One region of the Streptomyces sp. NPDC041124 genome, then DNA from elsewhere that is predicted to be linked to it. Evidence: predicted binding sites of a transcription regulator. Region 1 holds the regulator's gene; the other holds the start of a gene.
What was found. The regulator HspR, encoded in region 1, represses chaperone genes until heat shock. The targets are predictions, from matches to a motif close to TTGAGNNNNNNNNNCTCAA.
Positions count from the first base shown of each region.

Region 1 (12,034 bases):
GAAGACGGCGAGCAGGCCGTAGAGGAAGGTGACGACGAGGGCGGGGCCCCACATGGCGTAGTCGCGCATCTGGAGGAACGTCTGCGCGGGGGACAGGACGATGCCCTTCAGCAGGTCCTTCCAGCGCAGGCGGGGGCCGACCGGGCCGGGGGGCGGGGCGGAGCCGGCGTGGTAGGTCTCGCCCTGGGTGTAGGGGTCGTCGTTGATCGAGAAGGCCTGGGTGTGGCCCGGGTTGTTCGCGGCGTACGGGTCGTGGGGGGCGCCGTGGGAGCCGGGAGGGTAGGCGCCGTCGCCGAAGTACTCCGGCTCGCCGTAGCCGCCCGGGCCGCCGTGCCCGTGTGCGCCGCGGCCGCCGTGTGCCTGCGGCCAGGGGCTGCCGCCCCCGCCGCCCGGTCCGTACGACGGCGGCTGTGGCGCCTGCGGGTAGCCGTACGACGGCCCCGGCGGCGTCTGCTGCCCGTGCGGGGGGTGTTGCGGTCGCGCGTTGGGAGCGCCGTTGTTGTTCCGGCCGCGTCCGATCCTGAATCCAGCCACGTCGTCGAACGTACCTGCTCCCGGGCTGTCGCGTGCCGGGCGCAGGCGTTCGGGCGGGGCATTGCGGCCGAGCTGTGACATCCCCTAAGGGGTCGTCAGCCGGGGTGTCCGTCGTGCGGAGGGGGCGGGGAGGAGCGTGTCCTCCGGGCGAGGGACAGCCGGAGAACACGGCGGGGAAGGGTGGGGCGGACACGGCGAGGGAGGGCCGGGGGTGGACACGGCGAAGGGGCCGTCCGGTCGGACGGCCCCTTCGCTTCACTCACCCGCCGCTACTTCACCGGCTCGGGTTCGGGAGCGGGCTCGCTCTCGTCCTCGCCGGCCGGGTCGACCGGGGTCTTGACGGACTCCAGCAGGAGCTGGGCGACGTCGACGACCTGGATGGACTCCTTGGCCTTGCCGTCGTTCTTCTTGCCGTTGACCGAGTCGGTCAGCATGACGAGGCAGAACGGGCAGGCGGTGGAGACGATGTCCGGGTTGAGGGCGAGGGCCTCGTCGACGCGCTCGTTGTTGATGCGCTTGCCGATCCGCTCCTCCATCCACATCCGGGCGCCGCCGGCGCCGCAGCAGAAGCCGCGCTCCTTGTGGCGGTGCATCTCCTCGTTGCGCAGGCCCGGGACCTTGCCGATGATCTCGCGCGGGGGCGTGTAGATCTTGTTGTGGCGGCCCAGGTAGCACGGGTCGTGGTAGGTGATGAGGCCCTCGACCGGGGTGACCGGGATGAGCTTGCCCTCGTCCACCAGGTGCTGCAGCAGCTGGGTGTGGTGGATGACCTCGTAGTCGCCGCCGAGCTGCGGGTACTCGTTGCCGAGGGTGTTGAGGCAGTGCGGGCAGGTGGCGACGATCTTCTTCGCCGACTTGGGCTTCTTCGACTCCTCGGTGACGTTGCCCTCGTCGTCCGTCTCCTCGCCGAAGGCCATGTTCAGCGCGGAGACGTTCTCCATGCCGAGCTCCTGGAACAGGGGCTCGTTGCCGAGGCGGCGGGCGGAGTCACCGGTGCACTTCTCGTCGCCGCCCATGATGGCGAACGTGACGCCCGCGATGTGGAGGAGCTCCGCGAAGGCCTTGGTGGTCTTCTTGGCGCGGTCCTCCAGGGCGCCGGCGCAGCCGACCCAGTACAGGTACTCGACCTCGGTGAGGTCCTCGATGTCCTTGCCGACGACCGGGACGTCGAAGTCGACCTCCTTGGTCCACTCCAGGCGCTGCTTCTTCGCCAGGCCCCAGGGGTTGCCCTTCTTCTCCAGGTTCTTGAGCATGGTGCCCGCCTCGGACGGGAACGCGGACTCGATCATGACCTGGTAGCGGCGCATGTCGACGATGTGGTCGACGTGCTCGATGTCGACGGGGCACTGTTCGACGCAGGCGCCGCAGGTGGTGCAGGACCACAGGACGTCGGGGTCGATGACGCCGTTCTCCTCGGCGGTGCCGATGAGCGGGCGCTCGGCCTCGGCGAGGGCCGCGGCGGGGACGCCGGCGAGCTGCTCCTCGGACGCCTTCTCCTCGCCCTCCATGGTCTTGCCGCCGCCGGCCAGCAGGTAGGGGGCCTTGGCGTGCGCGTGGTCGCGCAGGGACATGATCAGGAGCTTGGGGGAGAGGGGCTTGCCGGTGTTCCAGGCGGGGCACTGCGACTGGCAGCGGCCGCACTCGGTGCAGGTGGAGAAGTCGAGAAGGCCCTTCCAGGAGAACTGCTCGACCTGGGAGACGCCGAAGACGTCGTCGTCACCGGGGTCGGTGAAGTCGATGGGCTTGCCGCCGGAGGTCATCGGCTGGAGGGCGCCGAGGGCGGTGCCGCCGTCGGCCTCGCGCTTGAACCAGATGTTCGGGAAGGCGAGGAAGCGGTGCCAGGCCACACCCATGTTGAGGGTGAGGGAGACGACGATCATCCAGACGAACGAGGTCCCGATCTTGATCGTGGCGACCAGGTAGACCAGGTTCTGCAGCGTCTCGACGGACAGGCCGTCGAAGGCGAGGACCAGCGGGTACGAGGCGAAGTACGCGGCCTCGTAGCTGTCGACGTGGTGCAGGGCGCCCTCGAGGCCGCGCAGGACGTAGATGGCGAGGCCGATGGTGAGGATGACGGTCTCGACGAAGTACGCCTGGCCGGACTTGGAGCCGGTGAAGCGGGACTTGCGGCCGGGGCGGGTCGGCAGGCTCAGCAGCCGGATGACGATGAGGACGGCGATGCCGATGACGGTCATGACGCCGATGAACTCGATGTACATCTCGAACGGCAGGAAGCCGCCGATGACGGGCAGCACCCAGTCGGCCTGGAAGAGCTGGCCGAAGGCCTGGGCGAGGGTCGGCGGCAGCGTCAGGAAGCCGACGGCGACGAACCAGTGGGCGATGCCGACGATGCCCCAGCGGTTCATGCGGGTGTGGCCGAGGAACTCCTTCACCAGGGTCACACTGCGCTGGTAGGGATTGTCGGTCCGGGCGCCGGCCGGGACCGGCTGGCCCAGCTTGAAGTACCGGACGAACTGGCCGATCGCGCGTGCGAGCAGCGCAACGCCGATCACGGCCAGGACCAGCGACACGATGATCGCGGCGAGTTGCATGGGGGCTCCTCGGGCCTGCGAGGGTTTCGAGAGGGATTCCGGGTGGTCCCGGGGCTCCAGTACGGCTTCCCCGAGATTACTAAGCGGTAACTTATGCAGTCCGTTCGAGACTACCCGTATCTCCGGCCGCACTGTAGCCGGGCACGGGGTGATCTGAATCGCTGAGGGTTGCCTACCCGGGTGACCTCGGAAGGTGGCCTGGCGGGCGCCCGGGCGGGTGTCCCGGATGGCGTCCGGGATCTGATCGTGTTATTCGCGCCAAATCGGTCCATATGCCCCTAACGTATATCTGTGCTCTACGGGATCGCCGCCGCCGCCACCGCCCTGCTGCTGTCCGCCCTCTTCACGGCGGTGCTGCGGGCCCCCGCCCTGCGCCTGGGACTCCTGGACCGCAGACGCCGGCAGGCGCTGCCGCTGTCCGGGGGAGCGGCCGTCGCGCTGGTCACCGGGCTGGTCGCGGCCGTCGGTGACGCGGCCGGCCTCGCCCCGCTCGGCACCGGGGTCGGGCGCCTGCTGACCGCCGCCGCGTGGGTGGGCGTGCTCGGACTGGCCGTGGACGTGTGGCGGCTGCGGTGGTGGGTGCCGCTCGCCGGTACGGCCGTGGCGGCGGTGCTCGTCGTGCCGTACGGGGAGACCGGGGCCGCGGGCGGGGTGCTGGCCGCGGTGTGGATCGTGGCGGTCGCCGCCGCGTTCCGGGGGCTGGACCACGCCGAAGGGCTCGCCGGAGGTGTGGGGACGGTGACGGCGTTCGCCGTGGCGGCCTGCGCGGCGGCCGAGCTGATGGACGGCGTCGCGGTGCTGCTGAGCGTGCTGGCCGCCGCGCTCGCCGGGTTCCTGCTGCACAACTGGCACCCCGCGCGGGCGGGTCTCGGGGCGGGCGGCTCGCTGTTCACCGGTTTCACCATCGCCTCCGCGGCGGTGTTCGTCCGGGCGGGGCAGGAGGCCGGCGCCACCGCGGGCGTGCTGTTCGCGCTGACCGCCGTGGTGTGCGCGGACGCCGCCCTGGTGCTCCTCGGCCGGCGGCTGGCCCGGTGGCCGCTCACGCGCGGGCGGCCGGACCACGTCGGGCACCGGCTGCGCCGGCTGGGGGTCGCTCCCCGCGCGGTGGCGGTCCTGCTCGGTGTGGCCTCGCTCGGCGGGGTACTGGTCGGGGTGGGCGTGCACACCGGACGGATGTCCGGGGGTGCGGTGCTGTGGGTGGCGGCGGCCGTCGTCGTGGCCGTCGTGACGCTGGTGCGTCTTCCCGTCCCCCCTGCTTTCCGGGCCCGTCAACGCTCCTCCAGTGAATCCGCGCAGGTCACGGGGCGGTTGCGCGTAAGGAACGGATAAGAGTTGAGTCCGGTGGGCTCAGCTCTGTTGACCCTGCGGCGGGCGTCATGCATGCTTGAGTCTGTTCCACTCAAGTCAGCTGGAGGAATCACCATGGCACGTGCGGTCGGCATCGACCTGGGCACGACTAACTCCGTCGTCAGCGTTCTGGAGGGCGGCGAGCCCACCGTCATCACCAACGCCGAGGGCGCCAGGACCACGCCGTCCGTCGTCGCCTTCGCCAAGAACGGTGAGGTGCTGGTCGGCGAGGTGGCCAAGCGTCAGGCGGTCACCAACGTCGACAGGACCATCCGGTCGGTCAAGCGTCACATGGGCACCGACTGGAAGATCGAGCTCGACGGGAAGCCCTTCAACCCGCAGCAGATCAGCGCCTTCGTGCTGCAGAAGCTGAAGCGCGACGCGGAGGCGTACCTGGGCGAGAAGGTCACGGACGCGGTCATCACCGTCCCGGCGTACTTCAACGACGCCGAGCGTCAGGCGACCAAGGAGGCCGGCGAGATCGCCGGTCTGAACGTGCTGCGCATCGTCAACGAGCCCACGGCCGCCGCCCTGGCGTACGGCCTGGACAAGGACGAGCAGGTCATCCTGGTCTTCGACCTCGGTGGCGGTACGTTCGACGTGTCGCTGCTGGAGATCGGCGACGGTGTCGTCGAGGTGAAGGCCACCAACGGTGACAACAACCTCGGTGGTGACGACTGGGACCAGCGTGTCGTCGACTACCTGGTCAAGCAGTTCCAGTCCGGGCACGGCGTGGACCTGGCCAAGGACAAGATGGCGCTCCAGCGTCTGCGCGAGGCCGCCGAGAAGGCGAAGATCGAGCTGTCCTCGTCCACCGAGACCTCGATCAACCTCCCCTACATCACCGCCTCCGCCGAGGGCCCCCTGCACCTCGACGAGAAGCTGACCCGCGCCCAGTTCCAGCAGCTCACGGCCGACCTGCTCGAGCGCTGCAAGACGCCGTTCCACAACGTCGTCAAGGACGCCGGCATCCAGCTGTCCGAGATCGACCACGTCGTCCTCGTCGGCGGTTCCACCCGTATGCCCGCCGTCGCCGAGCTCGTCAAGGAGCTGACCGGCGGCAAGGAGGCCAACAAGGGTGTGAACCCGGACGAGGTCGTCTCGATCGGCGCCGCGCTCCAGGCCGGTGTACTCAAGGGCGAGGTCAAGGACGTCCTGCTGCTCGACGTCACCCCGCTGTCCCTCGGCATCGAGACCAAGGGCGGCATCATGACCAAGCTGATCGAGCGCAACACCACGATCCCGACGAAGCGCTCGGAGATCTTCACGACGGCCGAGGACAACCAGCCGTCGGTGCAGATCCAGGTCTACCAGGGCGAGCGCGAGATCGCGGCCTACAACAAGAAACTCGGCATGTTCGAGCTGACCGGTCTGCCGCCGGCGCCGCGCGGCGTCCCGCAGATCGAGGTGTCCTTCGACATCGACGCCAACGGCATCATGCACGTCACGGCGAAGGACCTCGGCACCGGCAAGGAGCAGAAGATGACCGTCACCGGTGGCTCCTCGCTGCCGAAGGACGAGGTCGACCGGATGCGCCAGGAGGCCGAGAAGTACGCGGAGGAGGACCACGCCCGCCGCGAGGCCGCCGAGTCGCGCAACCAGGGCGAGCAGCTCGTCTACCAGACGGAGAAGTTCCTCAGCGACAACGCCGACAAGGTCCCCGGTGACGTCAAGACCGAGGTCGAGTCGGCCGTCGCCGAGCTGAAGGAGAAGCTCAAGGGCGAGGACGCCGCCGAGATCCGCACCGCCACGGAGAAGGTCGCCGCCGTCTCCCAGAAGCTGGGCCAGGCGATGTACGCCGACGCCCAGGGCGCCCAGGCCGCCGGTGGCGCGTCCGCCGGTGCCGGTGAGGCGAAGGCGGACGACGACGTCGTCGATGCCGAGATCGTCGACGAGGACCGTAAGGACGGTGCGGCGTGACCGAGGAGACCCCGGGCTTCGACGAGCAGTCGCAGCAGCCCGACGTCCCCTCCGACGAAACCGAGCCGAAGGCCGCCGCCGCTCCCTCCGAGGAGGAGGCGGCCCCGGCCGGGGACGCGGGTGAGAGCGCCGCCCTGGTGGCGCAGCTGGACCAGGCCCGCTCGGCGCTCGGCGAGCGCACGGCGGACCTCCAGCGCCTCCAGGCCGAGTTCCAGAACTACCGCCGAAGGGTCGAGCGGGACCGCGTCGCGGTCAAGGAGGTCGCCGTGGCGAACCTCCTGACCGAGCTGCTGCCCGTCCTCGACGACATCGGCCGCGCCCGTGAACACGGCGAGCTGGTGGGCGGCTTCAAGTCGGTCGCCGAGTCGCTGGAGTCCACGGTGGCCAAGCTGGGCCTCCAGCAGTTCGGCAAGGAGGGCGAGCCCTTCGACCCGACGATCCACGAGGCGCTGATGCACAGCTACGCGCCGGACGTCACGGAGACGACGTGCGTGGCGATTCTCCAGCCGGGGTATCGCATCGGCGAGCGCACCATCCGCCCCGCGCGGGTGGCCGTCGCCGAGCCCCAGCCGGGCGCGCAGACCGTCAAGCCGGCCGAGGAGAGCACCGAGGCGCAGGACGGTTCGGAGAACAAGGAGAGCGGTGGCCCCGAGGAGGGCTGACGCGGAAGCTGACGCAGGGAAGGAGGGACGTCGGGGATGAGCACCAAGGACTTCATCGAGAAGGACTTCTACAAGGTCCTCGGCGTCCCCAAGGACGCCACCGAGGCCGAGATCAAGAAGGCGTACCGGAAGCTCGCCCGCGAGTTCCACCCGGACGCCAACAAGGGCAACACCAAGGCGGAGGAGCGGTTCAAGGAGATCTCCGAGGCGAACGACGTCCTCGGTGACCCCAAGAAGCGCAAGGAGTACGACGAGGCGCGCGCGCTCTTCGGCAACGGCGGGTTCCGTCCGGGGCCGGGCGCCGCGGGCGGCGGCTCCTTCAACTTCGACCTGGGTGACCTCTTCGGGGGTCAGGGTGCCGGCGGCCAGGCGGGCGGCGGCTTCGGCGGCGGCCTGGGTGACGTCTTCGGGGGCCTGTTCAACCGCGGCGGCACGGGGACCACGCGTACCCAGCCGCGCCGCGGCCAGGACATCGAGTCCGAGGTGACGCTGAGCTTCACCGAGGCGATCGAGGGTGCGACGGTCCCGCTGCGGATGTCGTCGCAGGCGGCCTGCAAGGCCTGTTCGGGAACCGGCGACAAGAACGGCACACCGCGCGTGTGCCCGACCTGTGTCGGCACCGGGCAGGTGGCGCGGGGCTCCGGCGGCGGCTTCTCGCTCACCGACCCGTGCCCCGACTGCAAGGGCCGCGGGCTGATCGCGGAGGAGCCCTGCGACATCTGCAAGGGCAGCGGCCGGGCCAAGTCCTCGCGGACGATGCAGGTGCGCATCCCGGCGGGGGTCAGCGACGGCCAGCGGATCAGGCTGCGCGGCAAGGGAGCCCCGGGCGAGCGCGGCGGACCCGCGGGCGACCTGTACGTCGTCGTGCACGTCGGCGCGCACCCGGTGTTCGGCCGCAAGGACGACAACCTCACCGTCACCGTCCCGGTGACGTATCCGGAGGCGGCTCTCGGCGGGGAGGTGCGGGTCCCCACGCTGGGCGGCCCGCCGGTCACGCTGAAGCTGCCGCCGGGCACGCCCAACGGCCGCACCATGCGGGCGCGGGGCAAGGGCGCGGTCCGCAAGGACGGCACCCGCGGGGATCTGCTGGTCACCGTCGAGGTGAGTGTTCCGGGGGACCTGTCGGGGAAGGCTCGTGAAGCGCTGGAGGCGTATCGCGAGGCGACCGCGGAGGAGGATCCGCGGGCGGAGCTGTTCCAGGCCGCGAAGGGAGCTTGATTTCAGATGGACGGCCGTCGACGCAATCCGTATGAACTGACCCAGGACACCCCGGTCTACGTCATTTCGGTGGCGGCCCAGCTCTCCGGCCTGCACCCGCAGACGCTGCGCCAGTACGACCGGCTGGGTCTGGTGTCGCCGGACCGCACGGCGGGCCGGGGCCGGCGCTACTCGGCGCGCGACATCGAACTGCTCCGTCAGGTGCAGCAGTTGTCGCAGACCGAGGGCATCAACCTGGCCGGAATCAAGCGCATCATCGAGCTGGAGAACCAGGTCGCGGCCCTCCAGGCCCGGGTGGCCGAGATGGAGGCCGCGCTCGACGGCGCGGCGGCGGCGATGCGTCAGCGGGAGGCCGCGGTGCACGCGTCCTACCGCCGCGACCTGGTGCCGTACCAGGAGGTGCAGCAGACCAGCGCGCTGGTGGTGTGGCGGCCGAAGCGGCAGCAGCCGGACTGATCGCGCAGGTCAAGTGGCCCAAGGGGTCCGGGGGGTTGGTGAACCTCCGGGCCCCTTCTCTTATGCGCGAACACGTTTGTGATTATGGTATGGCTGCGTGTCCCGATGATCCTTGCCGGGTGTCCGCAGGTCTTCCACGAGGTCAGCGCATGGTGTCGTGTCCATCTCGTTAAGTGGTTGACCTTGACTCCGGTGGGGCTGAAGCGTTGGCTTTTCAGTCACATGGGCCGCAAAGCTGTGCCCACGTCCAAAACGCACCTGAAGTGAGCCCTCGCATGCGTCGTATCGCCATATCCGTGGCCGTCACCTCGATGTCCGTCATGCTCGCCGGCTGCGGCATGCTCCAGGCGACGGACAGCAGCGACGACGCGAGCCCGGCCAGGGGGGACGACATCACCGTCGGCCTGCTGCTGCCGGAGAAGGCGAACGCCCGCTACGAGCAGTTCGACTACCCCATCTTCAAGGCGAAGGTGGAGGCCCTCACCAACAGCAAGGGCAAGGTCGAGTACGCCAACGCCGAGTCGAAGGCCGACAAGCAGGCGAGCCAGATGCAGCGGATGATCGACGACAAGGTCGACGTCATCGTGCTGGACGCGGTCGACTCCAAGGACATCGCGGGCAGCGTGGAGAAGGCCAAGGAGGCGGGCATCCCGGTCATCGCCTACGACCGGCTGGCCGAGGGCCCGATCGACGCGTACATCTCCTTCGACAACGCGCTCGTCGGCGAGGTGCAGGCCCGTTCCCTGCTGGAGTCGCTCGGCGAGGACATCAGCATCACCGACAAGATCGTGATGATGAACGGCTCGTCGACCGACCCCAACGCCAAGCAGTTCAAGGCGAGCGCGCTCTCCGAGCTCAAGGGCAAGGTGACCATCGCCAAGTCCTACGACACCAAGGACTGGGAGCCGGAGAACGCCAAGGCCAACATGGCCGAGGCGATCGAGGCGATCGGCGCGCAGAACATCGACGCGGTCTACTCCGCCAACGACGGCATGGCGGGCGGCATCGTCCAGGCGCTGCGCGCGGCCGGCGTGACCAAGATGCCCCCGGTCACCGGCCAGGACGCCGACCTCGCGGCGGTGCAGCGGATCCTCGCCGGCGACCAGTACATGAGCGTCTACAAGTCCTACCCGGACGAGGCCGAGAGCGCCGCGGAGATGGCCGTGGCGAAGGTCCAGGGCCGGGACATCCAGTTCGACTCGCTGACCCGTGACCGGGTGGACAGCCCCACCGACAAGGACATCCCGGCGCAGCTCGTCCCCGTGGTCGCCCTGACGAAGGACAACATCGGGGACACCGTCGTCGCCGACGGGATCTACGAGGTGTCCGACATCTGCACGGCGGACTACAAGGCGGCCTGTGCGGCGATCAAGCTGAAGTAGTCCCGCACCCCTCGCTTTTCGGCCACTCGCCGGTCTCCCGGCCGGCGGGTGGCCTTCGTCGTTGCGCCGGGACGCGTCCCGTGCGGCCCGGGGCCCACGTTGCGGAGCCGGGGCGGTCCGCGCATAGTTGCGCTGCGGAAGCGCGAGCGCTCCGAGGCGGACCGACACGGCCGAGGGGCTGGGACCGGGGGTGGGACGGGCGATGGCCGGGCACGGGACGGACGGGCATCCACATGGTGCTGACCGACTGTGCGAGGCCGGGGATCGGGTGTATTCCCGGGCCGTACGGCGCGGACGGCTGCCGCGCCGGGACGCGGAACCGGTGCCCTGCCTGCTGGAGCTGGCCCTGCTGCACCCGGACCCCGACGACATGGAATGGCTGGTGCCGACCGCCCCGCAGGAGGTCATGACCCGGCTGCTGCGCGCCATGTACGACGAGGTGAGCGCGAGCCAGCGCCGGGTCGGCTCGGCGGTGGAGGCCTTCGAGTGGTACGCCGGCCTGGGCCGTCAGGTGCCCCCCGCGCCGGCTGCGGCGGAGGGCCCGGCGATCCGGGTGCTGGACGGGCTCGCGCGCATCCAGGCCGCCATGGACGAGGCGACCCAGGCGTGCACCACCGAGGTGCTCACCGTCCAGCCGGGCGGCATCCGGCGCGAGGCGGAACTGTCGGAGGGCCTGCACCGGGCGACGGCGCTGCGCGGCCGGGGCGTGCGCATGCGGGACCTGTACACGCATGTCGCCCGGCACGGGCACGGCCTGCTGTCCTACCTGGAGCTGATGGGGGACGCGGTGCAGGCGCGCACGCTGGACGAGGTGATCGAGCGGCTGATCCTCTTCGACCGCACGGTCGCCTTCATCCCCGCCAACGCCGAGCGCACCATGGCGCTGGAGCTGCGGCACCCGGCGCTGGTGGAGTACCTGGGCACGGTCTTCGAGCGGCTGTGGCGGCTCGCCATCCCGCTGACCGCCCCGCTGCCCGACACCGGTATCGAGGGCATCTCGCACCGGGAGCAGTCCATCGCGGCGCTCCTGGCGGAGGGGCACCAGGACGCGGTGATCGCGGAGCGCCTGGGCATCAGCGTGCGGACCTGCCGGGCGCACATCGCCCGCCTGTCGGAGACGCTGGGAGCGGCGAGCCGTACGCAGCTGGGGGTGCGGATCGCGCAGACGGGGCTGGACGGTTTCCGGGGGGCGGCGGTCACTCTGCCCGGTCGAGGATCCCCGAGCGCCCGATGAGGTAGCCGAGCTGGGCGCGGCTGTTGCTGCCCAGGGTCGCGGCGAGCTTGGCGATGTGGACGCGGGCGGTGCGGATGTTCATGCCGAGGCGGTCGGCTATGACGGCGTCGGTGTGGCCCTCGACGAGGAAGCGGGCGACCGCGCGCTGACGGGCGGTGACGCCGCCCAGGGAGGGCGGCTGGACGGCCCTGGGGTGCATGGGTGTGGCCAGTCGCCAGAAGCGGTCGAAGACGTTGACCAGGTAGGTGATGATGGTCGGCTGGCGGATCTCCAGCGCGATGCTGCGCTCGCCGCCGCCTGTGCCGGGGATGTAGGCGACGGCCTCGTCGATGACGATGAGGCGACCGGCGATCTCGTCCAGGGTGCGTGCCTCGGCGTCGCCGTCCAGCTGTTCCCAGCGGGCGACGACCAGCGGGATGTGGCGCTGTGTGTGCGGGTACAGGGTGCGGATCCGGCCGCCGCGGTCGAGGAACATCTGGTCGCGCACCATCGCGTCGGCCTGGGCCGCTCGTGCGGCCTCGGAGCTGTGGTAGTTGCTGTGCGGCTGCATGCACAGCAGTTCCTCCTTGCCCTCCGCCAGGGCCTCCGTGATGGCGTCGTTGATCCGTTCCCTGCCGCTGAGGACGCGGAGCGAGGGGGTGAGCGTCTCCTGCGTGGGGAGCGCGCCGGCCCGCATCAGCGGCTGGAAGGCCGCCGCCAGCCGTTCCTCCCGCCGGCGCTCCGCCGCGA
Region 1 covers NZ_JBVIYR010000003.1:424,358-436,391, forward strand. Annotated here, with positions in the region: gene ACZ6A9_RS10275 (Yip1 family protein) at 1-615, opposite strand, end outside; gene ACZ6A9_RS10280 (heterodisulfide reductase-related iron-sulfur binding cluster) at 804-3,086, opposite strand; gene ACZ6A9_RS10285 (MraY family glycosyltransferase) at 3,378-4,415, shown strand; gene dnaK (molecular chaperone DnaK) at 4,509-6,353, shown strand; gene grpE (nucleotide exchange factor GrpE) at 6,350-7,015, shown strand; gene dnaJ (molecular chaperone DnaJ) at 7,052-8,233, shown strand; gene ACZ6A9_RS10305 (heat shock protein transcriptional repressor HspR) at 8,240-8,689, shown strand; gene ACZ6A9_RS10310 (sugar ABC transporter substrate-binding protein) at 8,965-10,071, shown strand; gene ACZ6A9_RS10315 (helix-turn-helix transcriptional regulator) at 10,274-11,305, shown strand; gene ACZ6A9_RS10320 (LuxR C-terminal-related transcriptional regulator) at 11,268-12,034, opposite strand, start outside.

Region 2 (12,034 bases), on a different contig from region 1:
GGCGAACGCGTGGGCCCCGGAGCCCGCCCGGGGCGGGGTCCGCTCCGCCAGCCGGCCGGCGAGCCGGTGCAGCTGGGTGACGGCGGTGGAGTACGCCTGGTGCGCCTCGAGCGCGCTGCTCTTCCCGGTGAGCGCCGCTCTCCGCACGGTCGCGACGGCGTCGAGTTCCTCGCGCAGCGCCTCCGAGGTGTCGGCGTCGGCGCGCAGCTCCTCGACCTGCCGGTCGACCCGGGCGCTGTGCTCCTCGGAGGGCGCCTTGGACTCGGGGCGGCCTGCCGCGATGTAGGGGACGACCTCGTCCCGCTCGTCGGCGAGGGAGTGGGCGAGGGCGAGGGCGTCCTCGGTCCGCTCGGCGAGCGTCACCAGGTTCTGGGAGTCGCTGAGCTGCCCGGAGGCGGCGATCACGGAGGGCGCGCCGGCTCCGGCTATCGCGGCGGCCACCACGGCCACGGCGACGATGAGCCGGTTGCGTACGTGGGTGGGGCGGCCCCTGCCGACGGCGGGCTTCTGCTCCGCGTCCCCCTCGGAAGCCGTCTGCTTGCCTTTGCGACGAGGCCGCGTCTTCTGCACCGGTGCTCGCATTCCTGACTCGTGTACCCGTGGGCCCGGGTGACGCTCCGTCAACGGGTGCGGGCGTTCGTCCCGAGCGGCTGACCGCGCTCGGGCAGCGAGGCGCCCCCATCGCTCCCCGACCCTCCCAGTGCCCGTGGACAGTGGATGCGCATCACCTGACCCGCCACTCGAAGGAGTGAACCCCGGAGGTGAGTTGGGGAGCAAGTTCCGCCGCGTCGCACGGCCGTCCGGCGCGGCAGGCCGGTTGGACGTCTGCGGCGGGCGGTGGCAGGATTCGCCGCCACGCCTTCCCGGAGTGCTTCATTACCTCCCAAACCAGGCGCCTGACCTGCATGACTGCGGGGATCCGGCGGCCGTTGCCGGTCTCTTGCGGTCCTTGTGGAGAGCTCGTGCAGACTGGCCGGATGCGTACGGAGCTTGTTTCGGAACCCGGTGATCCGGACCGCCCCAACGAGGACTTCGCGGGCGTGGCCCTCCCGGCTTCCGGGCAGGGCGGTTCGCTCGTGGTGCTGGACGGGGTGACGCCGCCGGGCGACGGGGGCGGCTGTCTGCATTCGGTCCCGTGGTTCACCTCGCGGCTGGGCGGCGCGCTGACCGAACTGACCGTTTCCCTGCCGGATGTTCCCCTCGCGGAGACGCTGTCCCTGGCCCTCGCGCGTACCGCCGACGGCCACGCGGCAACCTGTGACCTTTCTCACCCTCGCACGCCTCAGGCAACGGTGGTGCTGGCCCGCTGGTCACCGGTGTCGGTGGAGTACCTGGTGCTGTCCGACTCGGTGCTGCTGGCCGAGTCGCCGGACGGGGTGGTCACCCCGCTCCGTGACGACCGGCTGGACCGGCTGCCGCGCTCGGCGCTGGCCACCCACGCCCTGGTGGACGGCACGCTGCGCAACAGGGAGGGCGGTTTCTTCACCGCGGCGGCGGATCCCTCGGTGGCCTCCCGCGCGGTCACCGGCTCGCTGCCGCGCGGCGAGGTGCGCACCCTGACGGCGCTGACGGACGGTGCGGCCCGCTGGGTGGAGAGGTTCCGCCGGGGCGACTGGGCGGACTGCCTCGCCCTGGTCCGCGCGGAGGGGCCGGGGGCCCTAGTGGACCGCGTACGGGCCCTGGAGCGGGCGGACGCGGACCGGGAGGCGCCGCGCCGGGGCAAGACGCACGACGACGCGACGGTGGTCTACGTGGAGCTGGCATCCCGGTAGCGGCGCTCCGCGGCCGTGACCCGCACGGTCACCTCTCCATCCCCCGGTTCAGCTGGTTCAGCAGCCGGGCCAGTTCGGTGACCTCCGCCGGGTCCCAGTCGGCGAGCCGTCCGGCGTACCGCGCGCGGCGGGCCTCGCGGACCACGCCCACCCGCCGCCGTCCCTCCTCGGTGAGGGCGACCAGCCAGGCGCGGCCGTCGGCGGGGTCCGGCTCGCGGCCGACGAGGCCGAGCTCCTCCAGCGCGCGCAGCTGGCGGGACATCGTCGCCTTGCCGACGCCGATGTAGCCGGCCAGCTCGGTGGCCCGCTGCCGGCCGCACTCATCCAGACGGACCAGCAACCCGTAGGCGGACGGCTCCAGGTCGGGGTGGACGGCGCGGGCCATCTCCCCCTGGCTGGCCCGGGCGCGCCGCAGCAGGACGGTCAACTCGCGTTCCAGCGCGAGGAATCCGGGCTGCTCCACATCGGGCTCGGGTCCTGGGGAGGCGGCCCGGTCCCCGCCGCCGTTTCCGTCTTCGTGCACGTCTGCCCCTGCCTCGGTCTTCCCGTTCGATGCGTGTCCCGCCAAGTGGCGACGTCGCCGCGGCTCCACCAGTATTTCGCAGGCGTAGACCAACGGCAGCGCGCGGCCGCTCCGCCCGCCGTCGTGATCCGCGTGCCCTGTCTCTACCAGGCGATTACGTGGCATGCCCACTACATGCGATGTGGGTCACATTCCGGGTTCGCCCCCACCGACCTTTCGGAGATGCGTCATGCCTGTGCACAGATCCCGCCTCACCCGTATGTCCGCGCTCCCGGCCGCCGGAGCGGTCCTGCTCGCGGCCCTCACCCTCCCCGGCACCGCCGCCGCGGACGGGTCCTCACCCACGCTTCCGCCGCGCGGCACCGCCCACATGGGCATGGGCGTCGTCGCCCACGACGGCCAGAGCGGCCTCCCCACCGCCCGCTCCACCCAGACGGAGGGCGTGGACGTCTCCAGCCACCAGGGCGACGTGCCCTGGACGACCCTGTGGAACAGCGGGGTCCGATGGGCCTACGCCAAGGCCACGGAGGGCACGTACTACACCAACCCGTACCACGCCCAGCAGTACAACGGCTCCTACGACGTCGGCATGATCCGCGGCGCCTACCACTTCGCAACCCCCGACACCGCAAGCGGCGCCGCCCAGGCCGACTACTTCGTGGACCGCGGCGGCGCCTGGTCCGCCGACGGACGGACCCTGCCGGGCGTGCTGGACATCGAATGGAACCCCTACGGCGACGACTGCTACGGCAAGTCCGCGACCTCGATGGTGAGCTGGATCCGGGACTTCCTGGACCAGTACCGGGCCCGCACCGGCCGTGACGCCGTCATCTACACGGCGACCAGCTGGTGGAAGCAGTGCACCGGCAACTACTCCGGCTTCGCCGCCACCACTCCCCTGTGGGTGGCCCGGTACGCCTCCACCGTGGGCGAACTGCCCGCCGGCTGGAGCACGTACACGATGTGGCAGTACACCTCGACCGGCCCGACCGTCGGCGACCACGACCGCTTCAACGGCACCGTCGACCGGCTGCGCACCTTCGCGGCCGGCTGATCCGCCCGGCGGGCGCGGGAAAGGCCCGGGCCTCCCTCACGGGACCCGGGCCTCCCCGTCCGGCCGCGTCCGTCACGCCGCGACCGGGACCTCCGGCGCCGCGCCGTTCACGGCCGGCGACAGCGCCAGCTCCAGGACCTGGCGGACATCGGTGACGGCGTGGACGTCGAGCCGGTCCAGCACCTCCGCCGGGACGTCGTCCAGGTCGGGCTCGTTGCGCTTGGGGATGATCACGGTGGTGATCCCCGCGCGGTGCGCGGCCAGCAGCTTCTGCTTCACCCCGCCGATCGGCAGCACCCGCCCGGTCAGTGAGACCTCGCCGGTCATCGCCACGTCGGTGCGGACCAGCCGGCCGGACAGCAGCGAGGCCAGGGCGGTGGTCATGGTGACGCCCGCGCTCGGCCCGTCCTTGGGCACCGCGCCCGCCGGGAAGTGGATGTGCACGCCCCGGTCCTTGAGGTCGCCCACCGGCAGCTCCAGCTCGGCGCCGCGGCTGCGCAGGAAGCTCAGCGCGATCTGCGCCGACTCCTTCATCACGTCACCCAGCTGACCCGTCAGGGTGAGTCCCGAGGCGCCGGTCTCCGGATCGGCCAGGGAAGCCTCGACGTAGAGGACGTCCCCGCCCGCGCCGGTCACCGCGAGCCCGGTGGCCACACCGGGGACGGCGGTACGGCGCTCGGCCGGGTCCTGCGCGGACTCGGGCACGTGGTGCGGCCGGCCGATCAGGTCCCGCAGGTCGTCCACGGTCACGGTGAAGGGCAGTTCACGCTCGCCCAGTTCGTGCTGGGCGGCCACCTTGCGCAGCAGCCGCGCGACGGACCGCTCCAGGGTGCGCACACCGGCCTCGCGCGTGTACTCGCCGGCCAGCCTGCGCAGCGCGCCCTCCTCGATCGTCACCTCGTCCGCGGCCAGACCGGCGCGCTCCAGCTGGCGCGGGAGCAGGTGGTCGCGGGCGATGACGACCTTCTCGTCCTCGGTGTAGCCGTCGAGGCGGACCAGCTCCATGCGGTCGAGCAGGGCCTCCGGGATGGCTTCCAGGACGTTGGCCGTCGCCAGGAAGACGACGTCGGACAGGTCGAGCTCGACCTCCAGGTAGTGGTCCCGGAAGGTGTGGTTCTGCGCGGGGTCGAGGACCTCCAGCAACGCGGCCGCCGGGTCTCCCCGGAAGTCCGACCCCACCTTGTCGATCTCGTCGAGCAGGACGACCGGGTTCATCGAACCGGCCTCCTTGATCGCCCGCACGATGCGGCCGGGCAGCGCGCCGACGTAGGTACGGCGGTGGCCGCGGATCTCGGCCTCGTCGCGGACGCCGCCGAGGGCGACGCGGACGAACGTCCGGCCCATCGCGTGGGCGACGGACTCGCCGAGGCTGGTCTTGCCGACGCCGGGCGGGCCGACGAGGGCGAGCACGGCGCCTCCGCGCCGCCCGCCGACGACGCCGAGGCCCCGGTCGCCGCGCCGCTTGCGCACCGCCAGGTACTCGGTGATGCGCTCCTTCACGTCCGCCAGGCCCGCGTGCTCGGCGTCCAGGACCGCCTGGGCGCCCCTGATGTCGTAGGCGTCCTCGGTGCGCTCGTTCCACGGCATCTCCAGGACCGTGTCGAGCCAGGTGCGGATCCAGGAGCCCTCCGGCGACTGGTCGGAGGAGCGCTCCAGCTTGTCGACCTCCTTGAGGGCGGCCTCGCGGACCTTCTCCGGCAGGCCGGCCGCCTCGACGCGGGCGCGGTAGTCGTCGGACTCCTCGCCCTCCTGCTCGCCGTTGAGTTCGCGCAGCTCCTTGCGGACGGCCTCCAGCTGGCGGCGCAGCAGGAACTCGCGCTGCTGCTTGTCGACGCCCTCCTGGACGTCCTTGGCGATGGTCTCGGCGACGTCCTGCTCGGCGAGGTGGTCGCGCAGCTGCTGGGTGGCGAGCCTCAGCCGGGCCACCGGGTCGGTGGTCTCCAGCAGGGCGACCTTCTGGTCGGTGGTCAGGAACGGCGAGTAGCCGGAGTTGTCGGCGAGCGCGGAGACGTCGTCGATGGCCTGGACGCGGTCCACGACCTGCCAGGCGCCGCGCTTGCGCAGCCAGGCGGTGGCGAGCGCCTTGTACTCCTTGACGAGTTCGCTCACGTGTCCCGGCAGTGGCTCGGGCACGGTCTCGTCGATGCGCGTGCCCTCCACCCACAGCGCGGCGCCCGGCCCGGTGGTCCCGGCGCCGATGCGCACGCGGTCCCGGCCGCGGATCAGGGCGCCCGGGTCGCCGTCGGCCAGCCGGCCGACCTGCTCGACCGTGCCCAGCACACCCGTACCGGCGTAGGTCCCGTCGACTCGTGGCACCAGGAGCACCCGGGGCTTGCCCGGTTCGGTGCGGGCGGCGGCCTGGGCGGCCTCCACCGCGGCGCGCACCTCGGAATCGCTCAGGTCCAGCGGAACCACCATCCCGGGCAGCACGACCTCGTCGTCGAGCGGCAGTACGGGCAGGGCGAGCGGTGTGGACTCAGCAGCCATGATCTCCCCTTCGGCAGTCAAGTTGAGCTATGCCGACTCAATGCAGGGGAGCCGCCGAATGTTCCCGGGGTCACGTTCGCTCTCAGCGATCACCGCCGCGGGGTCCCGTAGCCCCCGGCCGCCGCGGAACGGCGACTGCCAGGATGAACGCATGTCCACCCCGTACGACATTCCCGAGCCTCCCGAGGTCCTGGACCGCCGCGAGGGCCCTTACGGCGAGGTCGTGCTGCGCAGGCACGGTGGCCTGCTGCAGATCATCGCCAACGGCTGCTTCCTGATGGACACCTCCGACGGCCGGTCGGAACGGCGGCTGGTCGACGCCGCCCTGGCCGCCCTCGACGCCCGCGTGACGAGCCCGCGGGTGCTGATCGGGGGACTCGGGGTGGGCTTCTCGCTCGCCCACGCGGCGGGGCAGCCCCGGTGGGCCCGGATCACCCTGGTGGAACGCGAGCCGGCCGTCATCGCATGGCACCGCGCGGGACCGCTGTCGGAACTCTCCGCGCGGGCCCTCGCCGACCCCCGCACGGACATCGTCGAGACGGACCTCGTCGCCTACGTCAATGAGACGTCCGACACGTTCGACGCGCTGTGCCTCGACATCGACAACGGGCCCGACTGGACCGTCACCGAGGACAACGAGGGACTCTATGCGCAGGCCGGACTCAAGGCGTGCGCAAGGGTGTTGAATCCGGGCGGAGTGCTCGCGGTCTGGTCCGCGAGACCGTCCCCGGAATTCGAGGGAACCTTGCGGAATGCCGGGTTCCGGCAGGTGCGTACCGAAGAGATCCCCGTTGCCCGGGGCGTTCCGGACGTCGTCCACATCGGCATCAGCCCTGGATAGCAAAGGCGAGGTGGATCCCCGTACGCTGCTGCCCTGACACGGATCATTCAAGCGTCAATCGCAGCGATGCGCAGACGACGGATTCACCCCACGGATTCCGGAAAAAGCACACCTCAGGGGCGGGCGATGGAGCAGACACAGACCTCCCACAACGGCACGGCGGCGACCACACCGGGCGCACAGCGCCGGATCCTCGTGGTCGAGGACGACGCGACGATCGTGGACGCCATCGCGACCCGCCTGCGCGCCGAAGGGTTCCTGGTGCAAACGGCGGGCGACGGCCCGTCCGCGGTGGACACGGCGGAGGCCTGGCAGCCCGACCTGCTGATCCTCGACATCATGCTGCCCGGCTTCGACGGCCTTGAGGTCTGCCGGCGCGTGCAGGCCCAGCGGCCGGTGCCGGTCATGATGCTCACCGCGCGGGACGACGAGACGGACATGCTGGTGGGTCTCGGCGTCGGCGCCGACGACTACATGACCAAGCCGTTCTCCATGCGGGAGCTGGCGGCGCGCGTGCACGTGCTGCTGCGCCGCATGGAGCGGGCGGCCCTCGCGGCCACCACACCGCGCAGCGGCATCCTGCGCCTGGGCGAACTGGAGATCGACCACGCCCAGCGCAGGGTGCGGGTGCGCAGCGAGGACGTCCACCTGACGCCCACCGAGTTCGACCTGCTGGTCTGCCTGGCGAACACGCCCCGCGCGGTGCTCTCCCGCGAGCAGCTGCTGGCCGAGGTGTGGGACTGGGCGGACGCCTCCGGCACCCGCACCGTCGACAGCCACATCAAGGCGCTGCGCCGGAAGATCGGCGCCGAGCGGATCCGCACCGTGCACGGTGTGGGCTACGCCCTGGAGACGCCGACGCCATGAGCGGCGGGCCGGCCGGACGCGGGCGTCCCCGGGGCTCCTGGCCCTGGGGCGGCGTACGCCCGTTCTCGATCAAGACCAAACTCGGTGCATTGGTCGTCGTCTCGGTCCTGATCACCACCGGGCTGTCGGTGATCGCCGTGCACACCAAGACGGAACTGCGCTTCATCACGGTCTTCTCGATGATCGCCACCCTGCTCATCACGCAGTTCGTGGCGCACTCGCTCACCGCGCCGCTGGACGACATGAACGCCGTGGCCCGCTCCATCTCGCACGGCGACTACACCCGCCGGGTGCGGGAGAACCGCCGGGACGAGCTGGGCGACCTGGCCGAGACGATCAACGTCATGGCGGACGAGCTGGAGGCGCAGGACCGCCAGCGCAAGGAACTGGTGGCCAACGTCTCGCACGAGCTGCGCACCCCCATCGCGGGGCTGCGCGCGGTGCTGGAGAACATCGTCGACGGCGTCACCCGGGCCGACCCCGAGACGATGCGCACGGCCCTGAAGCAGACCGAGCGGCTGGGACGCCTGGTGGAGACGCTGCTCGACCTGTCCCGCCTGGACAACGGGGTGGTGCCGCTGAAGAAGCGCCGCTTCGAGGTGTGGCCGTACCTGTCGGGCGTGCTCAAGGAGGCCAACATGCTCGCCTCCGCCCGCCCGGACATGGCCTCCGGCTCCGGCAGCCACACCCGTACGGACGTCCATCTGCACCTCGACGTGTCGCCGCCGGAGCTCACCGCGCACGCCGATCCGGAGCGCATCCACCAGGTCGTCGCCAACCTGATCGACAACGCGGTCAAGCACAGCCCGCCGCACGGCCGGGTGACGGTCCGGGCACGGCGCGGCGACCGGCCGGACTCGCTGGAGCTGGAGGTGCTGGACGAGGGGCCGGGCATTCCGCGCACCGAGTGGCACCGGGTCTTCGAGAGGTTCAACCGCGGCAACGTCAACCGGCCGCACGGCCCGGGCAGCGACGGCGGCACCGGACTCGGCCTCGCGATCGCCCGCTGGGCCGTGGATCTGCACGGCGGCCGGATCGGAGTGGCCGAATCCGAGCGGGGCTGCCGCATTCTCATCACTCTTCCGGGAACTCCGTCCGTACCAAGTTGACGTAAAGTTCGAAGCGGAGCCGCAAGATCCATCCATGTCCGCGCTGGCGGACACGTGTGATCAGGCACGGGCCCGCGCGAACTGCGCGCCGAGCCCCGGCCGAGTGATGCCGAAAGCCGCCGGGAGAACCGGAACCCCGCTTGTTTCCCGCCATTTCATGCGCCGAAACACGCGTGAGGATGTGACTTACACGACGATGAACGGGCCCGGCCTGACCTTCTCGCGCTCGGGGGCGTAGCCTTTATTTCCGCTGTCCATCATCTTGCGAAGCGGAAGAGGGCGGTTGACGCCGTGTCGCCACAGTCCCCCAGTAACTCGAGCATCTCGACCGACACCGACCAAGCGGGCAAGAACCCCGCTGCGGCCTTCGGTGCCAACGAATGGCTCGTCGACGAGATCTACCAGCAGTACCTCCAGGACCCGAACTCGGTGGACCGAGCCTGGTGGGACTTCTTCGCCGACTACAAGCCGGGCGCGCCTGCGACCTCGGCACCGTCGGGTAACGCGGCCGCGGGGGCCGCGGGAACCTCCTCCCCATCCCCGGCCCGGCCGGCCGCTCCGGCTCAGCCTGCCGCGCCCGCGCAGCCCGCTGCCGCCGCGCCGGCACCCGCCGCCGAGGCGCCCGCCGCTCCGGCGAAGGCCGCCGCGCCCGCACAGCCCGCCGCGAAGCCCGCCCCGGCGAAGCCGAAGGCCGAGGCCAAACCCAAGGCGGAGCCCTCCGGCGAGGCGAAGGCAGGCCCCGAGCAGGTGACCCTGCGCGGTCCGTCCGCCGCCGTGGCGAAGAACATGGACGCCTCCCTGGAGCTGCCCACGGCCACGTCCGTGCGCGCGGTCCCGGTGAAGCTGCTGTTCGACAACCGCATCGTCATCAACAACCACCTGAAGCGTGCCCGGGGCGGGAAGATCTCCTTCACGCACCTCATCGGCTACGCGATGGTGCAGGCCATCAAGGCCATGCCGGCGATGAACCACTCCTTCGCCCGGGTGGACGGCAAGCCGACCCTGGTGAAGCCGGAGCACGTCAACCTCGGCCTGGCCATCGACCTGGTCAAGCCCAACGGCGACCGCCAGCTCGTCGTCGCGGCCATCAAGAAGGCCGAGACGCTGAACTTCTTCGAGTTCTGGCAGGCCTACGAGGACATCGTCCGTCGCGCCCGCGACAACAAGCTGACGATGGACGACTTCACCGGCGTCACGGTCTCCCTGACCAACCCCGGCGGCCTGGGCACCGTGCACTCCGTGCCGCGTCTGATGCCCGGCCAGTCGGTGATCCTCGGCGTCGGCTCGATGGACTACCCGGCGGAGTTCCAGGGCACCAGCCAGGACACCCTGAACAAGCTCGGCATCGCCAAGGTCATGACGCTCACGTCGACCTACGACCACCGGGTGATCCAGGGCGCCGCCTCCGGCGAGTTCCTGCGCCAGGTCGCCAACCTCCTCCTCGGCGAGAACGACTTCTACGACGAGATCTTCGAGGCGCTGCGCATCCCCTACGAGCCGGTGCGCTGGCTCAAGGACATCGACGCCTCCCACGACGACGACGTCACCAAGGCCGCCCGGGTCTTCGAGCTGATCCACTCCTACCGGGTCCGCGGCCACGTCATGGCCGACACCGACCCGCTGGAGTACCGCCAGCGCAAGCACCCCGACCTGGACATCGTCGAGCACGGCCTCACCCTGTGGGACCTGGAGCGCGAGTTCGCCGTCGGCGGCTTCGCCGGCAAGTCCCTGATGAAGCTGCGCGACATCCTCGGCGTGCTGCGCGACTCGTACTGCCGCACCACCGGTGTCGAGTTCATGCACATCCAGGACCCGAAGCAGCGCAAGTGGATCCAGGACCGCATCGAGCGCTCGCACACCAAGCCCGAGCGCGAGGAGCAGCTGCGCATCCTGCGCCGGCTGAACGCGGCGGAGGCGTTCGAGACCTTCCTGCAGACGAAGTACGTCGGCCAGAAGCGCTTCTCCCTGGAGGGCGGCGAGTCCGTCATCCCGCTGCTCGACGCCGTGCTGGACTCGGCCGCCGAGTCCCGTCTGGACGAGGTCGTCATCGGCATGGCCCACCGCGGCCGGCTGAACGTGCTGGCCAACATCGTCGGCAAGTCGTACGCGCAGATCTTCCGCGAGTTCGAGGGCAACCTCGACCCGAAGTCGATGCACGGCTCCGGCGACGTGAAGTACCACCTGGGCGCCGAGGGCACCTTCACCGGCCTGGACGGCGAGCAGATCAAGGTCTCCCTGGTCGCCAACCCCTCCCACCTGGAGGCGGTGGACCCGGTCCTGGAGGGCGTCGCCCGCGCCAAGCAGGACATCATCGGCAAGGGCGGCACGGACTTCACGGTCCTGCCGGTGGCGATCCACGGCGACGCGGCCTTCGCGGGCCAGGGCGTGGTGGCCGAGACCCTGAACATGTCGCAGCTGCGCGGCTACCGCACCGGCGGCACGGTCCACATCGTCATCAACAACCAGGTCGGCTTCACCGCCGCCCCGGAGTCCTCGCGCTCGTCGATGTACGCCACCGACGTGGCCCGCATGATCGAGGCCCCGATCTTCCACGTGAACGGCGACGACCCGGAGGCCGTCGTGCGCGTCGCACGCCTGGCCTTCGAGTTCCGCCAGGCGTTCAACAAGGACGTGGTGATCGACCTCATCTGCTACCGCCGCCGCGGTCACAACGAGTCGGACAACCCGGCCTTCACCCAGCCGCTGATGTACGACCTGATCGACAAGAAGCGCTCGGTGCGCAAGCTCTACACCGAGTCGCTGATCGGTCGCGGCGACATCACCCTGGAAGAGGCCGAGCAGGCGCTGCAGGACTACCAGGGCCAGCTGGAGAAGGTCTTCACGGAGGTCCGCGAGGCCACCAGCCAGCCCGCGTCCGTCGAGTCCTCCGACCCGCAGGCCGAGTTCCCGGTGGCCGTGAACACCGCGGTGACCACGGAGATCGTCAAGCGGATCGCCGAGTCCCAGGTGAACGTCCCCGACCACATCACCGTCCACCCGCGTCTGCTGCCGCAGCTGCAGCGCCGGGCGACGATGGTCGAGGACGGCACCATCGACTGGGGCATGGGCGAGACCCTCGCCTTCGGTTCGCTGCTGCTGGAGGGCGTGCCGGTCCGACTGGCCGGCCAGGACTCCCAGCGCGGCACCTTCGGCCAGCGTCACGCGGTCATCATCGACCGCAGCACGGGCGACGAGTACACGCCGCTGCAGTACCTCTCCGAGGACCAGGGCCGGCTGAACGTCTACAACTCCCTGCTGTCCGAGTACGCGGCGATGGGCTTCGAGTACGGCTACTCGCTGGCCCGCCCCGACGCGCTCGTGCTGTGGGAGGCGCAGTTCGGTGACTTCGTCAACGGCGCGCAGACCGTCGTGGACGAGTTC
Region 2 covers NZ_JBVIYR010000001.1:119,011-131,044, forward strand. Annotated here, with positions in the region: gene ACZ6A9_RS00580 (sensor histidine kinase) at 1-570, opposite strand, end outside; gene ACZ6A9_RS00585 (hypothetical protein) at 978-1,772, shown strand; gene ACZ6A9_RS00590 (MarR family winged helix-turn-helix transcriptional regulator) at 1,801-2,295, opposite strand; gene ACZ6A9_RS00595 (lysozyme) at 2,525-3,349, shown strand; gene lon (endopeptidase La) at 3,422-5,836, opposite strand; gene ACZ6A9_RS00605 (spermine/spermidine synthase domain-containing protein) at 5,988-6,677, shown strand; gene ACZ6A9_RS00610 (response regulator transcription factor) at 6,804-7,544, shown strand; gene ACZ6A9_RS00615 (sensor histidine kinase) at 7,541-8,653, shown strand; gene ACZ6A9_RS00620 (multifunctional oxoglutarate decarboxylase/oxoglutarate dehydrogenase thiamine pyrophosphate-binding subunit/dihydrolipoyllysine-residue succinyltransferase subunit) at 8,945-12,034, shown strand, end outside.
Region 2: the regulator HspR is predicted to act here: its motif matches at 5,859-5,877, upstream of lon (endopeptidase La).